Regions from separate parts of the Methylobacterium sp. Leaf94 genome, predicted to be linked through region 3. Evidence: riboswitches for the same ligand, from Rfam matches in the RefSeq annotation. Region 3 holds a riboswitch; each other region holds the start of a gene.
The links. A riboswitch is a leader RNA that binds a small molecule or an ion and turns the genes downstream of it on or off. The one in region 3 is predicted to bind cobalamin.

Region 1: it holds a riboswitch for cobalamin, as region 3 does, so the genes downstream of both, ASG63_RS01965 (TonB-dependent receptor) here and ASG63_RS09150 (CbtB domain-containing protein) in region 3, are expected to answer to the same signal.
Region 2: it holds a riboswitch for cobalamin, as region 3 does, so the genes downstream of both, ASG63_RS06825 (TonB-dependent siderophore receptor) here and ASG63_RS09150 (CbtB domain-containing protein) in region 3, are expected to answer to the same signal.
Region 4: it holds a riboswitch for cobalamin, as region 3 does, so the genes downstream of both, ASG63_RS06910 (TonB-dependent siderophore receptor) here and ASG63_RS09150 (CbtB domain-containing protein) in region 3, are expected to answer to the same signal.

Annotation. Positions count from the first base shown of each region.
Region 1 covers NZ_LMRM01000002.1:37,711-41,737, forward strand. Annotated here, with positions in the region: gene ASG63_RS01955 (FdhF/YdeP family oxidoreductase) at 1-498, opposite strand, end outside; gene ASG63_RS01960 (hypothetical protein) at 806-1,117, shown strand; cobalamin riboswitch at 1,194-1,395, shown strand; gene ASG63_RS01965 (TonB-dependent receptor) at 1,504-3,672, shown strand.
Region 2 covers NZ_LMRM01000008.1:150,901-154,927, forward strand. Annotated here, with positions in the region: gene ASG63_RS06825 (TonB-dependent siderophore receptor) at 1-2,105, opposite strand, end outside; cobalamin riboswitch at 2,216-2,414, opposite strand; gene ASG63_RS06830 (AAA family ATPase) at 2,511-3,041, opposite strand; gene ASG63_RS06835 (DUF6925 family protein) at 3,056-4,018, opposite strand; gene ASG63_RS06840 (ABC transporter ATP-binding protein) at 3,993-4,027, opposite strand, start outside.
Region 3 covers NZ_LMRM01000012.1:156,012-160,038, forward strand. Annotated here, with positions in the region: gene cobW (cobalamin biosynthesis protein CobW) at 1-752, opposite strand, end outside; gene ASG63_RS09140 (DUF1636 family protein) at 749-1,189, opposite strand; gene ASG63_RS09145 (CbtA family protein) at 1,182-1,952, opposite strand; gene ASG63_RS09150 (CbtB domain-containing protein) at 1,980-2,156, opposite strand; cobalamin riboswitch at 2,195-2,387, opposite strand; gene cobU (bifunctional adenosylcobinamide kinase/adenosylcobinamide-phosphate guanylyltransferase) at 2,473-3,006, shown strand; gene cobO (cob(I)yrinic acid a,c-diamide adenosyltransferase) at 3,003-3,602, shown strand; gene ASG63_RS09165 (hypothetical protein) at 3,602-4,027, shown strand, end outside.
Region 4 covers NZ_LMRM01000009.1:8,211-12,237, forward strand. Annotated here, with positions in the region: gene ASG63_RS06885 (hypothetical protein) at 1-123, shown strand, start outside; gene ASG63_RS06890 (hypothetical protein) at 156-332, opposite strand; gene ASG63_RS06905 (DUF2934 domain-containing protein) at 1,378-1,566, opposite strand; cobalamin riboswitch at 1,738-1,953, shown strand; gene ASG63_RS06910 (TonB-dependent siderophore receptor) at 2,293-4,027, shown strand, end outside.

The DNA of each region.
Region 1 (4,027 bases), on a different contig from region 3:
CTGGTAGACGTAGGCGGCTTCGTTCGAGGCGCGGCCCGAGGTGTAGAACTCGGCCTGGTCCGGGTGGTCGAGCCCGCGCAGGGTGGCGCCGATTTCCGCGAAGGCGGCGTCCCAGGTCGTGGCGACGTAGCGGTCGCTGGCCGCGTCGTAGCGCATCGGATGCGTCAGGCGGCCCTCGCCCTCCAGGGCGTAGTCGGTCCAGCCGCGCAGCGCGCTCACGGTGTGCTTGGCGAAGAACTTCGGCGGCGTGCGCTTGTCGGTGGCCTCCCAGGACACCGCCTTCACGCCGTTCTCGCAGAACTCGAACGAGGACCCGTGCGCCGGATCGCCCCAGGCGCAGCCGGGGCAGTCGAAGCCGTCGGGCTGGTTGGCCTTCAGCATGGCGCGCGCACCCGACAGGGGCGCTCGGCTTCCCAGCAGGTGCTTGCCGCAACTTTTCAGGGCCCCCCAGCCGCCAGCCGCGGAGGAGCGCTTCGGGGTCGCGACCGGATGATCCATGACGGGGTCCTGAGGGGCAGGGCTCGCATGGCCGACGATCGGCCGCGAAGCGGAGCAGTCTCGCCCCAGCGATATCGCGATGCACAGCGCGCGCTCAATCGCGCGAAAACGCAGGCCAGTCATGCCGTTAGGGGTCCCATGCGTTTTTTGCAGAGCCGATGAAGACCGGGTTAAAACCGTTCCAGGCCGCAATGCGGAAAATCGGGACCCTCCTCTTCGGCCCCGGTCCCTGGCGGAGGGCGGGTCGATCGCCTAACCCTCGGGCCGGATCGGCCGCTGGAAAGCGGGGAAGACGGGAGCGTGGGAGATGCGGACGCCGGTGAGGATCTTCGCGGCGGCGGCCGTCGGCCTCGCGGTCGGCCTCGCGGTGATGGCGCATGACCGGCAGGTGGGCGCCGAATGGGCCGTGTCGGCCGAGCAGATCGCCGACGCGCAGGCCTACGGCAAGCCCGGCGTGGAGCTTCCGCCGGGCCACATGGTGACCGCGCCCCAGCGCAGCGAGGGCGCGGAGCGCCTTCCCCTGAAATGGATCCTCCTCGGCCTCGCGGCCGGTGGCGCGGTCCTGGCCGGCACGGGCCACCGGCGCGCGCCGGCGCGGAAACCGGATGACCGACCCTGACGCCCGACGCCTGTCGCCTGCCGGGCACACCGGCCCGAAAACCCCGCGCGGCCATTGACGCCGTCACCGCGTGTCGGGCTTCCTGGCGTCGGACGGTTCCTCCCCGGAGGATCAAAAGGGAACGCGGTGAGGAGTTTTGCTCCAACGCCGCGGCTGCCCCCGCAACTGTAAGCGGCGAGTTCCTCATCAGCACGTCACTGGGTGTCTCGACATCTGGGAAGACGATGAGAGGGCGGTGACCCGCGAGCCAGGAGACCTGCCGTCAGTCGTGGTCACACGCGAAACGCATCGGGCGGGGTGTCCTGGTGGGTGTCGGGGCGGATGCCGTGCGGCATCCGGGCCGGCCTCGTTCGCGGTGACGTGCCACAGACGTCGCCCGAGGTCCCATGTCGTCCTCCCGTTTTCGCTCGTTTCCCCGTTCACGGCCCACCGCCCGATCCTGGCTCCTCGGCGCCTGCGCCGGTTTCCTGCCCTACGGCGCCGGGATTCCGGACGCGTTCGCCGAGACTGCGCAGGCGGACCTCGCCGAATTGTCCGTGACCGCCGAGGCCCCGGCCAGCGGTGGCCGCGGGCCGGCCGCCCATGCGGGATTCGTCGGCGGCGTCACCGGCATCGGCGGCGGCCTCCGCAGCGTCGATGCGGCGAGCGCCGGCGTGATCTCGGGGGCGGCACTCAACGGCCGGCCGATCACCCGGCCCGGCGAGGCGCTCGAGAGCGTGCCCGGCCTCATCGTCACCCAGCATTCCGGGGAGGGGAAGGCCAACCAGTTCTTCCTGCGCGGGTTCAACCTCGACCACGGCACCGACATCGCGCTTCACGTGGACGGCATGCCGGTGAACATGCGCACCCACGCCCACGGCCAGGGCTATGCCGACCTGAATTTCCTGATCCCGGAACTCGTCGGCGCGGTCGAATTCCACAAGGGACCCTACTTCGTCCGCGACGGCGACTTCGCCTCTGCCGGCTCGGTGCGGATCGACTATCTCGACACGGTCGCGCGCAACCTCGCGCTGACGTCGCTCGGCAGCTTCGGCTACAAGCGCGCCCTCAGCATCGCCTCCGCGCCCCTCGGCGAAGGCCACCTGCTCGTGGCCGGCGAGGCCCAGACCTATGACGGCCCCTGGGACGTGCCCGACCGCCTCGCCAAGCTGAACGCCGTCGTCCGCTACAGCCAGGGCACGGCCCTCGACGGCTTCGCGCTGACGGGCATGGCCTACTGGGCCAAGTGGAACGCCACCAACCAGATCCCGGAGCGCGCCGTGGCGGAGGGGATCATCGGCCGCTTCGGCTCCCTGAATCCCACGGACGGTGGCGACACCGGCCGCTTCTCCCTCTCAGGCCGCTGGAGCCGGACGAGCGACGCCGGCATCACCCGGGCGAGCGGCTACGTCATCCGCTACGGCATGAACCTGTTCAACGACTTCACCTACTTCCTCAACGATCCGGTGAACGGCGACCAGTTCCGCCAGCGCGACAGCCGGGTGCTCGGCGGCGGCGAGGTCAGCCACACCGTCGAGGGCACCCTGTTCGGCTTGGCCGTGGAGAACGAGATCGGCCTCCAGACCCGCACCGACGCCATCCGGGTCGGCCTGTTCAACACCACGGCGCGGCAAACCCGCTCGACCGTGCTCGATGACCGGGTGCTGGAGGCGAGCGCGGCCCTCTACGTCGAGAGCCGGATGCGCTGGACCGACTGGCTGCGCACCAGCGTCGGCGTGCGCGCCGACGGGTTCTCCGCCGATGTCCGCTCGGACACGCCGGCCAATTCCGGCACGGCCCGGGACGGGATCGTCAACCCGAAGCTCGGCCTCGTGCTGGGACCCTGGTTCGACACCGAGGTGTTCGTGAACTACGGGGGCGGCTTCCACTCGAACGATGCCCGCGGCGTCACCGCCACGGTGGATCCGGCGAGCCCGCTCTTCAACATCAGCCGCTCGCCCTTCCTCGTGCCCTCGACGGGCTCGGAGATCGGCCTGCGCAACCGCAGCCTCGCCGGGCTGGAGACGGCGGTGACGCTGTTCCAGCTCGACTTCGCCTCCGAGAACCTGTTCCAGGGCGACAGCGGCACCACCGAGCCGAGCCGTCCCACCCGCCGCTTCGGCGTCGAATGGACCAACCGCTACGCGGTGACGCCCTGGCTCTCCCTGGAGGGGGACCTGACGGTGACGAATGCCCGCTTCGCGGACCGCGACCCCGTCGGCAACCGAGTCCCGGAGGCGCCCACCACCATCGCCTCGGCCGGGTTCACCTTCGGCGAGGGGCCGGGCTGGTTCGGAGCGATGCGCCTGCGCTACTTCGGGCCGCGGCCGCTGATCGAGGACAATTCGGTGCGCTCGCGCCCGACGGCGCTGGTCAACGGGCGGGTCGGCTACAACTTCGACAACGGAATCAGCCTGTCCCTCGACGTGTTGAACCTGACCAACGCCCAGGCCGATCAGATCACCTACTTCTACACCTCCCGTTTGCCCGGCGAGGCGGCGGACGGCGTCGCGGACCGGCACTTCCACCCCGTCGAGCCGACGGCGGTGCGCCTGACCCTGGCGGGGCGGTTCTAGGTCACATGCCGGGTGAAAGTCTGTGAGATGACTTTGCCATGTTGACGAAGCGTGGAACCACGGCTTACGCGGCTGTCATGCGTGCTTGGCGGCCAGATTGGGGATTCTGCCGTGCGGTCATCGCCCTGACCGTCCTCTACGCGCTTTGCCTGCAGGCGTTGCTGGGCTCCATGGCGCCCGTGCCCCAGCTGAGCTTGAACACCATCATCTGTGCCGAACACGCCGGAACGGACGCTCCGGCGGACGCGGCACTGCCCTGTCGGCATTCGTGCTGCACCCTGGTGCAAGCCGTCATGGTGCCCGTTCTGGTCCTCGCCTTCATCGCTGTGCGCTGGTCGCCCGGTGATGCGGTGCT
Region 2 (4,027 bases), on a different contig from region 3:
AACCGTGCCGTCATGCTGACGGTGACCCGCCGCGGCTCGCCGACGCCGACCCAGAAGGTGTTGTAGGAGCGCTCGTAGTAGGTCTCGTCGAATATGTTGTCGACGTTGAGCCCAAAGCGCAGGTTCTCATAGCGGTAGTAGGCCAGCGCGTCCGTCAGGACGTAGCCGGGCAGCCGGAAGCTCTCGACCCCGCTGTCGCCGAGGCGCGAACCGACGGCCCGGAACCCGCCGCCGATCCCAAAACCCTTCCAGTCGCCGGCCTGGACCTCGTAGATGCCGAGCAGCGAGCCGCTATGGCGCGGGATGTTGAGGAGGGGTGACCCGGGACGCAGCACCTCGTCGCGGGTGACGGCCGCGTCGATGAAGGCATAGCCGCCGATCACCCGGAACTCCGGGGTGACCTGCCCGACGAGGCTGACGTCAAAGCCCTGGCTGCGTACGGCCCCGGCGGCGATCTGGAAGAAGAAGTCCGCCGGATCGGTGGTGAGCACGTTCTCCTTCTCGATGTGGAAGGCGGCGGCCGTCACGCTGAGGCCGTCGAACAGGTCGAGCTTGGCCCCGACCTCGTACGCGAACCCGGTCTCGGGCGCGAAGGGCCGGGAGGCGCTGTCGAAGCCGGTGTTGGGGCGGAACGAGGCGGCGACGTTGCCGTAGAGCGCCAGGAACGACAGCGGCTGGTAGACGAGCCCGGCCCGCGGCGAGAAGCCGGTACGGTCCTGTTCGGTCCGTTCGTTCGCGACCTTGTCGCGGAAGGTCTGGTTGTAGAAGTCGGTGCGGTTGCCCAGCAGCAGCTTCCATTCCGGGCTCAGGGCGATCTGGTCCTGGAGGTAGACCGCCGTGTTGCCGACGTTCTCGCTTGCGCTGTAGCGGCGCGTGAACGGGGGCTTGGCCTGCCCGTAGACCGGGTTGAACAGGTCGATGGCGAAGGGGTCGAGGCGCGGGGTCGAGCGCAGGAGGTTCTCGGTGCTGTTGTAGCGCTCGTGCTCCAGGCCGAGCAGCAAGGTGTGGGCGATGGGCCCGGTCTCGAAGCGCCCGACGAGTTCGGCTTGCCCGATGGCGACGCCCCAGGTGAAGTCGTGCTGGCGGAACTCGCGCAGCAGCGTGCGGCCGTCGTCGAGGATCCCGGTCGTGCCGGTCTGCAGGCCGGTGAGGCTTCCGGTGTTAAGGTGGGTGGCGACGCGCAAATGCCAGTCGGTGTTGAAGGCGTGCTCCAACCGCACCTGCAGCAGCGCGCTCTCGGATACGGAATCGTCGCCCGGCTCGCCGAAGAAGCGCGAGCGCGGGACGAGGCCGAGGCGGTTGTTCACCGCCACCGTACCGCGGTCGAAGGTCTGGCGGTTGCGCAGGTACTGCGCCTCGAACGTGATCTTGGTGTCGGGGGTGACCTGCCAGCTCACCACCGGCGCGAGCAGCACCCGATCTCCGTCGACGAAATCTCGAAAGCTGTCCTGGCGGGCGAGCGCGCCGTTGAAGCGGTAGAGGACGCTGCCGTCCTCGCTCAGCGCCCCGCCGGCATCGACCGTGGTGCGTGCGTTGCCGAAGCTGCCGAACAGAGTGCCCATCTCGACGAAGGGTCGCGCTACGGGCTGCTTGGTGAGGATATTCACGGTCCCGCCCGGATCGCTGCGGCCATAGAGGGCGCCGGCCGGGCCCTTCAGGACCTCGATGGACTGGACGTTTTGGGTGTCGGGGGCGCCGTTGTAGCCGCGGGCGATGTTGAACCCATTCTGGAAGATATCCTGGGTTGCGAAGCCGCGGACGGAGTAGAGGGCGAGGTTCTGGGCGCCGAAGTCGTTCTGCTTGCCGACCCCGGGTACGTAGTCGAGGGCGCGCTCGACCCGGGTCGCGGCGGTGTCGACCAGGACCTCCCGGGGCACCACGTCGACCTGCTGCGGCAGGTCGCGGCGCGGCGTCACCGTCTTGGAGCCGCTGTAGAGCTCGGGCACCCGGTAGGTCGGCATGGCGGTAAGGGTACCCTCGACCGAAAGCGCGTCGAGCACCACGGCGGTCTCGCCCGAGGGCGCCCCCTGGGCGGCGACGGCGGTGGGGATCGCGCAGGACAGGGCCAGCACGGACATCAGCGGGATGGACGGTGAACGGGACACGTTGATGGGCCTCGGGCGACGGCAGTGGCACGTCACCGCGAACGAGGCCGAACCACGCGCAGCGCGCATGCTTCCGCACCCGCCGGGGCACCCCGCCCAGCGTGTCTCGCGTGTGACCACGACTGACGGCAGGTCTCCTGGCTCGCGGGTCATCGCCCTTCACCGTCTTCCCGAGCGAGGCCGCTCAGTGACGTCGGTGGCGAAGGGCTCGCCGCTTACAGTTGCGGGGGCAGCCGCGGCGTTGGGGCTACCCCCGCACCGCGTTCCCTTTTGATCCTCCGGGGAGGAACCGTCACAGCCGAGGTACCATGCCGACGCCCATGCCCGTCAACGGACCAAGTGCAATGCACGAGGGGTTATGCCCTGCCGGCAACACTTGGGAACACGGATCGCTCGCTGCGTCCGTCAGGTCAGGACCTCGACCTGCTGCGGCGACAAGCTACGCCACCAAGCGTCCGGGGATTGGAAAACCTCGTAGGTGAACCGGAGGACCTCATCCGGCTGGCGATGCGACGGGTCCACCCGACCACGCTCCGCGTTGCGGACTTTCAGAACCTCCCACGGCACGTCGAACACTTTCCACTCCACGGTGAGCCCGTGTCGGGCGACGATCCCAAGCTCGCGCTCGAACACGGGTCTGATGAGATGTGTGTCCGCCATCACCACGCTGAAGCCGCTCGTCAGGGCGGCATCCAGGGCCGCTTCCTTGACCCGGTGCAGGAGGTCCCGGGCCGCATCGTCATGTGAGCCCTGCCTGAGTTCCCAGTAGACCTGCCGGTGCGGCGGCCAGAGGGTCTGACGGAAGTCGTCGAGGGTGAGGTGGACCCAGCCGTCGAGCGGATCGAAGCGGCGGGCGTAGGTCGTCTTCCCCGCGCCCGGGCAGCCGATTAGGCCGATTACCCTCTGGGGCGTACCCCACCGATTCCTGCCGGGCACCGTCCGGGTCACGGTCAGGCCGCCGCCTCTGCATCCTCGTCGTCGCCTGCCGTGGCCTCGATGATCTCGCCCCGCAGGTAACGTGCCTGGGCCTCGGCGACCCGGCGTGCGCCCTGGGCGTGGCGGGTCGACACCGTGCCGCCGGGCGCCTCGGGCCCGCCGCGCTTGATGGCCACGAGTTCCGGATCACCCCAATGGTCGAGCATCGCCTGGAACGCTTCGTAGCGGCCGGTATCGAAGGTGATGCGGTCGCCCATCATGTCCTTGTAGGGGTGGGCCGGGTGCAGGCCTCCGCAGGGGACCCAGCCCGCCGGGATCGGCGTCGTGGCGGCATGGGTCCGACCGCTGCGCAGGAGCTTCGGCAGTACGTGCGTGTGCGGACCTTCAGGACTGGTACCGCCAGCCCCGGGGATCGGGGCATAGACCTCGACGCGCCCGGCCCGCGCCAGGAATACCCGGTGCGGGCTCATGGCGACGAGATGCGGCCCGATGGGGTTTGCGTGGTCGAATAGCGGCATGCCGACGCCGGCCCGCAGCCGCTCGACGGCCTCCGGATCGCGTACCCGCACGCAGGCATCCACGGCGAGAAGGCCGAGGCCGAGGTCGAACAGGATGCCGTCGCGATCCTCGACCCGGGCGGCGTTTCGGTCGGGCCCGAGCTCCGTCACCACGGTCCTGCGGTTCATCGCGCAGGTCGCCTCCGGCAAGCAAAGCGCGATGGCGTGGTTCCAGCCGGACGAAACGGCCGTCTCGTAGGCGACGGGCCGCAGGTCGGAGCTCGGGGTCAGGGCGATGGCCCCGCGCGTGGTCGCAAGTCCCAGGCGCTCGTCCGGCAGCGCCACGACGGGTTCGTCGGGATCGCGCATGAACTCGGCGATGGCACCGAAGCTGCCCAGGCTCCAGGCCGTGGTCGGATCGGCCAGTGCACCGCGCAGAAGGGCGACGGTGGCATCAGGGCTGTTTGGGGAAGGCTGCATCGATCTCCT
Region 3 (4,027 bases):
TCGTGGTCGTGGTCCTCGCCCTCGCCGTGGTGGGACGGACGCGCGTCGAGGTCGTCCTCGGCCGCCGCCTGGATCCCCAGGATCACGCGCGGGTCGAGGCGGCCGTGCTCGGCCTCCACCATCTTCACCGCGCGGGGCAGGTGTTCGGTGACCTCGGCCCGGACCTTGGCGCGCCCGGCCTCGTCGAGGAGGTCGGCCTTGTTCATCACCACGAGGTCGGCGCAGAGGAGCTGGTCCTCGAACACCTCCTCGAGGGGATTGTCGTGGTCGACGCTGGCGTCGTCCGCGCGCTGGGCGGCGAGCGCCGCCGGATCGTCGGCGAAGAAGCCGGCGGCCACGGCCGGGCCGTCGATGACCGCGACCACGCCGTCCACCGTCACCCGCGAGCGGATCGCCGGCCACTGGAAGGCCTGGACCAGGGGTTTGGGCAGGGCGAGGCCCGAGGTCTCGATCAGGATGTGCTCGGGCGGATCGGCCCGGTCGAGGAGCTTGTTCAGAGCCGGCACGAAATCGTCGGCCACGGTGCAGCAGATGCAGCCGTTGGCGAGCTCGACGATGTCCTCGTCGCCGCAGCCCTCGATGCCGCAGGCGGCCAGGAACGAGCCGTCGAAGCCGATGTCGCCGAACTCGTTGACGATGATGGCGAGGCGCCGGCCGTTCGCGTTCTCCACGAGGTGGCGCACCAGGGTGGTCTTGCCGGCCCCGAGGAAGCCCGTGACGATGGTGCAGGGGATCTTGGCGACGAGGGTCATTCGGCGGCGTCCGGAAGGGGGGGCGCCGCGACGGGCGGCGGGAATGGGGGAAGGCGGGCGACGACGCCCTTGCGGAATTCCTGCGGCCGGGCCTTCCACGGCACGATGCCGTCCGGCGTCTCGGCATAGAGCGCCACGCCGTCCAGGATGGTGCCGGCCGACGCGACCGGGTCGAGATCGCCGTAGACGTAGGTCCAGCGGCCTTGCGAGGCCACCGCCACCGTGCAGGGGCGCTTGCAAACCGAGAGGCATTCGACGCTCTCGACCGTGATGCCCGGGTGGCCGCCGGCGCTCACGGCGTCCTGAAGCGCGGCGAGCAGGCGGGCGCCCGCCCGCGGCTCCGAGGCGTCGCCGGCCGTCCGGCAGGTGGCGCAGACGTAGAGGGTGACGGCGGCGTGGTCCGTGTCAGGCCGCGGGTCGGGCATGTGGTCAGGCATGGGTCGGCCGCGCGTGGGTCGGCCGGGTCTTGCCGAACAGCCCCCAGGCCCAGCCATAGGCCAACCCGATCACCGCCCAGAACACGAAGGCGATGCCCAGCGAGCGCGCCGCGAACTGCGCGGCGTAGGAGGCCGGCAGGTTCGAGGCGGCGTGGCTCGCCTCCGGCGCACCCGCGAGATGGGGCGCGACGAGGAGCACAATGCCGCCCGCGATGGTGATCGGCGCCCGCCGGATCGCGATGAGGTAGAGCCCCATGGCGGTGGCCGCGGCGGTCATCACCCACCAGAACTGGCGGTCGGCCAGCGGCGCGGCCTCCATCCCGGGGAGTTCCGGCGCGAGGCCGAGGGCGGGGGCCAGCGCCACCGCGAGGAAGCCGCCGATGGCGAAGCGCAGGCCGGTCTCGGGGCTGGGCTCGCGGTTGCAGGCCAGGAGCACGGCACCGAGCAGGAACGCGTAGCCGACGCCGCCCACCAGGGTGGCGAGCGCGGTGAAGGCCATGCGCGGCAGGCCGGGGCCGGGCTGCCAGTCGGGCGCGACCTCGCCGCCCGCCACCGAGGGATCCTTGGTGCCGTGATCGTGACCGCCATGGACGCGGACGATCAGCGAGGCGGGGGTCGGCCGAACGGGGGCGGCGGAGGCCTGCGTCTCGTAGCGCTCGGCCGCGATGATGAGCGGCGAGGTGAGCGCGAGCTGCAGGCCCGTCGCGACGACGGCCGCGAGGAAGCCGGCGACCAGGGCCGCCGACACGAGCCGGATGATCATGGGATTGTCTGCCTTAAGCGGAGACGCTCAGTGGCAGGGGAAGTTCTGGCTGTGGCGGAAGTCGTGCGCCGCGTTGTGCAGCGCCATGGCGGGGGCGAAGCCCGCCATGAACACGAGGCCGAGGCCGAGGAAGGCGGCCACGAGCACGGCGCCGAGGCGCTCGTTGGTGCGGGTGCCGGTCAGGACGAGGGTGTTGGTCGACATCGGGTTCATCTCCTGGCCGCCCCGCCGGCGGCCGTCAAGCATCGAGCGGGAGGACGGCAGGTCTCCTGGCTCGCGGGTCGCTGGTCCTGCCGCCTTCCCGGATCGCTCCAGTGGCTGATGGCAGTCCCGTCTCCGCTCACAGTTGCGGGGGCAGCTGCGGTTTCGAGGTCGCCCCCTCACCGCATTCCCTTTTCACCCCGTCGCCGGGGCACCGTCCGATCCACGCTTCTACGCGGTTGCCGATCCGCTGACAACGCGGCCCGGATCGGATTCCCGCCTTTGACCCGGGACCTCGATTTCGGGCACAGCAGGCCGCATGCCGCATCCTCCACCCAGACTGACCCTCGTGCTCGGCGGCGCGCGCTCCGGCAAGAGCGCCCATGCCGAGGGGCTGATCGAGGCGCAGCCTCGGCCCTGGCTCTACCTCGCCACCGCCCAGGCCTGGGACGACGAGATGCGCGAGCGCATCGCGCTCCACCGCGCCCGCCGCCCGGACGGCTGGATCACGCAGGACGTGCCGCTCGCCCTGCCCGAGGCGGTCGCCGCCGCGACCGGGCCGGTGCTGGTCGATTGCCTCACCCTCTGGCTCACCAACCTGATCCTGGCGGAGGCCGACGTGGACGCCGCCACCGCCGCGCTGCTCGCGGCCTGCACGGCGGCCCCCGGCCCGGTGGTCCTGGTGGGCAACGAGGTCGGCCTCGGGATCGTGCCGGACAACGCGCTGGCCCGCCGTTTCCGCGATGCGGCGGGGCGCCTGCACCAGCGCCTCGCGGCCCAGGCGGACCGCGTCGTCCTCACGGTGGCGGGCCTGCCCCTGGTCGTGAAACCCCAACCCGGAGCCACCCCATGACCGACGCCGACCGCCATCGCGAAAAGATGGAGAAGCGCAAGGCCGTCCAGGATGCCGAGGTGGCGGAGAAGACGATCGAGAAGGGGCTCCTCATCGTCAACACCGGGCCCGGGAAGGGCAAGACCACGGCGGCCCTCGGGCTGATCCTGCGGGCGCTGGGCCACGGCTGGCGCGTCGGCGTGGTGCAGTTCATCAAGGGCGCCTGGGACACCGGCGAGAAGCACGCCCTCACGGCCTTCGGCGACCGGATCGACTGGCACACCCTCGGCGAGGGCTTCACCTGGGAAACCCAGGACAAGGCTCGCGACATCGCCGCCGCCGAGCACGCCTGGGCCAAGGCCCTTGACCTTATGGCCGATCCGACGATCCGCCTCGTGGTGCTGGACGAGCTCAACATCGCCCTGCGCTACGACTACTTGGATCTCGAGGCCGTGGTGGCGGCCTTCCGGGCGCGCCGACCGGACCTCCACGTCGTGGTCACCGGCCGCAACGCCAAGCCGGCCCTGATCGAGGCCGCCGACCTCGTCACCGAGATGGCGGTCGTGAAGCATCACTTCGCCGCCGGGGTGAAGGCGCAGGTGGGCATCGAATTCTGATGCGCTTCGTCCTCGGCCCGGTCGGGCTCCTTGTCCTGTCGGGCATCCATCCGGCCTACGCTGAAACCGCGCTGGCCTGGCCGGCCAGCTATCTCGGCCGCGTCGAGGCCCTGGCGGTGGTGGAGGGCCTGAACGCCCGGCTGCTCGCCAGCCGCTCCGCCACCGCGACCCTCGAAGGCTGGTGCGCCGAGCACGGCATGGCCGCGACGCCGCGGCTCGCGGCGAATCGGCAGCGCGGCGCGGACAAGCCCGCCTCGGAGGAGACGCGCCGGCGCCTGAATGCCGTCCCCGACACCGTCCTCCGCTACCGTCAGGTGCGGCTCGCCTGCGGCGACCACGTCCTGTCGGAGGCGGACAACTGGTACGTGCCCGAGCGCCTGACCCCGGAGATGAACCGCCTGCTCGAGACCACCGACACGCCGTTC
Region 4 (4,027 bases), on a different contig from region 3:
GTGCCCGGCCGGACCGCGCAGGTCATCGACGCTATGGCCAGCGGATCGGGCGCGCTCCTCGGCGCGCTGGGCGGCACGATCGTCGCCCGCCATCTGCTCAAGCCCGAGCCCCCGTTCCGGTAGGGCGCGCCGGCTCAGCCGGACGCCCCGAAGGTTCACGCCTTCCGGGGTTCGGCGGGCGAGGCCTCGGACGTCCAGAGCAGCGAAGCCGCGACATAGGACGCCTCCACCGCCACGAGCATCCAGACCGCATCGGTCAGGACGATCGCGAGGGCACGCTGCTCCAGGGCCCCCTCGATGCCGATCGCCACCGCCAGCAGCGATACGATCACCAGAAGACCCGGCAGGCGCACGGCCTGGCTTGCGGCAGCTCCAAGCGAGGCAAAACAGATCAGAAGCATTTGCGCACCAACGACACCGGAAGCCAGACTACCTAGGTATTGAGAGGACACAAGCGGAAATAAACAGCACTTTTGTGCTTTGCACAATTTCAGCTGCACTGCGGTCGTTAGTCCATTATCAACCTTAGCACTCCGTGAGCGACCCAACAGAGGAAGACGACCCAGGCTAGAGCCAGTCCGAACCCCAGCCCCAGGACCATGAGGGTCGAGACCCCGTGCCCGGCGCGGCGGAAGGCGGCCCGCCGCGGCGGGATCGCGGGCCCGTCGACACGCGGTTCGGGATCGTTGGTTTTCTCCGGCAATCGCTCGATAAAGAACCCGAAGGCGATCGCCGTCGCCCGCACGGGCCGTATCGCGCCCTAAGCCGTCGCTCAGCACCGACCGCGTCGCCCGCGCCCTCATGGCGCGCGGCACATCCGGTGCGGGCGCAGGCGACGCGGGAACGGAGCGTTCCCGAACGGGAAGTCCCGATCCACGGATCACGGCGCAGTCCGGGCTGTTTCCGACTAGCCCGGCGGCGCCGCCGGATCTGGCGCGTCGAACGGCGCCCCCGCCCGCGGCGTCGCGACGGCGCCGGCCGGGCCTGCGCCCTCCCCATGCTGTCCGAGGGGGGATGTCCCACGTGTCCGCTCACCGCCAACGCCCGGATTCGGCGGGGGTGTCGGAACCGGGCCGGGAGGGCGGTCGCTTCCTGAAGCCCCTGCGCGCGGCGCGCGGCCTATGCCGGCGCCCGCTCGCCAATGTGGTCGGGGCCGAATACGACACTGTCCTCTCGCAGCTGGAGACCGGACGGGGACGGGTCCCACCGAATTGCTACCGCGCCTGGGCGGCCGTCCGCGACGTCCCCGCCTAGGCCCTCGTCCGGGACCTGATGCGCGTCGACGGCCCGTTCACCCACGCGATCCTGTTCGCGGACCACGACGCGGTGGCGGCGAGCGGCTGAGGCGACCCGCCCCCGAGCCCGTCCCCGGCGCCGTCAGGGACAGGCGGCGTCCTCCTGCGCCGGTGCGGCCGACTTCGGGGCGTTGCGGGCGCGCTCGGCCCGCAGCTCCCGCTCGGCCATCAGCCAGAACTCGACCTCGAACCCCTCGGGGCGGTGGTTGCGCTCCCAGATCTCATGGGCGCGCTCGCGGATCCGCTCGAACGTGATCCCATCCTCGGACATCGTGCTCTCTGCTCCTTCAGTCTCGGTCACAGCGTCACAGCCCGGTTCTCCCTGCGGGGCCAACGCTCCACGGCGGGATTTGTCCCCCGATCCGCGTGAGGCCGCCCCGGTCGCCCCCTTCGCCGGGCAGGCTGCCGAACCCCGGGGGATTTGACGGCGGCGCCGGAAACGGCCTAGCTTACCCGCGACGGTTCCTCTTTAACGAGGATCAAAAGGGAACGCGGTGAGGGCGAGAGTCCGAGGCCGCGGCTGCCCCCGCAACTGTAAGCGGCGAGCTCCTCATCAACACGTCACTGGGTGAACGGTCCGTCAGGACCCGGGCCTGGGAAGACGATGGGAGGGCGGTGACCCGCGAGCCAGGAGACCTGCCGTCAGTCGTGGTCACACGCGAAACGCATCGGGCGGGGTGTCCTGGTGGGTGTCGGGGCGTTCGCTTGCCGCGAACGGACCGACCTCTTCGCGGTGACGTGCCACTCCGCGCGACTCGTCGCGTCAGCCGTCCCGTCGATGCCCGTCCTCGCCCGCAAGTCTTGCTCCCGCATGCTCCCTCCGGCCGCCCCGCGCGGCCCGGTGACGGCTGCGCCGCGGACACGCCGGCCCCGGGCCCCGCTTGCCAATTGTAATGTTATAACATTCAGTCTAGCGGAGACGGCAGGTCGGCCCCGACCGATGCCCGCGCCCTTGTTCGGTTGCCCCATGTCCGGTTGCCCCACATCCCGTTACCCTATGCCCGTCGCCCCCATCCCGTCCCGAACCGCGAACGCGCGCGGGTCGCGGCGAGGCCCGACCTTGCCGTCGCGACACGTCCTGCCCCTGGCGGCCCTGCTCGGCGGCCTGCTGCCGATCTCCGCCGAGGCCGAGACCCGGGAGGTCCCGCCGGCCGTCACCCTGGAGACCCTGGAGGTCGCGGGCTCCGGGCGGGGCGGCCCGGCGCCCGCCGAGGGGCTCAACCTGCGCAGCCCCGGCCGCAGCGCCAGCCGCCTCGGCCTGACGGCCCTGGAGACCCCCGCCAGCGTCGACGTGATCGCGGGCGAGACCACGCGGCTGCGCGGCCAGAACACGGTGGCGGAGGCCGTCACCCAGAACGCCACCGGCATCACCACGGTGGCGGCGCCGGGCAACGGCAACGGCGCCTTCACGGCCCGGGGCTTTTCCGGCCCGAACTCGATCCAGCAGCTCTACGACGGCACCCGCCTGTTCGTGGGCGCCGGCACCGTCACCTTCCCGTTCGACACCTGGAACGTCGAGCGCATCGAGGTGCTGCGCGGGCCGGCCTCCGTGCTCTACGGCGACGGCGCCATCGGCGGCGTGATCAATGTCGTCACCAAGAAGCCGGTCTTCACGCCCCTCAACGAGGCCCGCGCGGCGGTCGGCTCGGACGGTCTGGCGCGTCTGGCCCTGGATTCCGGCGGCCCGATCGGGGAGGCGCTCGCCTACCGCCTCAACATCAGCGGCAACCGGGCCGAGGGCTGGATCGCCCCGGACGGGAGCTTCCGCAACCTCGCGGTCTCGGGCGCCCTGACCCTGCAGGCGACGCCGGACCTCGCCGTCACCCTGAGCCACGATTTCGGCTATCAGGAGCCGGCCCGCTACTGGGGCACGCCCCTCGTCGACGGGCGCATCCGCGACGCCCTCCGGTTCAACAACTACAACGTCCGCGACGCCCAGATCCTCTGGACCGACAACTGGACGCAACTGCGCGCCGAGTGGACGCCGAGCGCCGACGTCACGGTCCGCAACACCGCCTACCGGCTCCAGAGCCGGCGCCAGTGGCGGGACGTGGAGCAATACGCCTTCAACCGCGGCACAGGCCGGATCGACCGCTCCGACTACCTCGAGATCTACCACCAGCAGGAGCAGATCGGGAACCGCCTCGACGCCACCTTCCGCGGCACCCTGTTCGGCTTCCGCAACGAATTCCTGGCCGGGTTCGACGTGAACCACATCGCCTTCCGGCACACCAACAACTTCTATTTCGACACCACCACCAGCGTCGATCCCTTCGCCTACGACCCGGGCCTGTTCCCGGCCGAGGGCCGCGCCCGGCCCGCCTACGCCACCAGCACGCGCCAGGCCTCGGTCTTCGCCGAGAACCGCCTGATCCTGTCCGACCAGGTCTCGCTCCTGGCCGGCGTGCGCTACGACGCGCCGGTGCTGCAGCGGACCGACCTCGTCACCGGCAACACCTTCGACCGCGACTTCCGGGCGCTGAGCTACCGCTTCGGCGCCGTCTACAACCCGACGCCGCTGCTGGCGCTCTATGCCCAGTACGCCACCGCCACCGATCCGGTGGGCAGCCTGATCTCCCTGTCGCAGAGTCTCGCCAGCTTCCGGCTCTCCACCGGCGAGCAGGTGGAGGTCGGCGCCAAGGGCGTGGCCTGGGACGGCCGGGCCGAGTGGACGCTGGCCGGCTACCGCATCGTCAAGGACAACCTGATCTCGGCGGTGCCGGGCCAGCCGA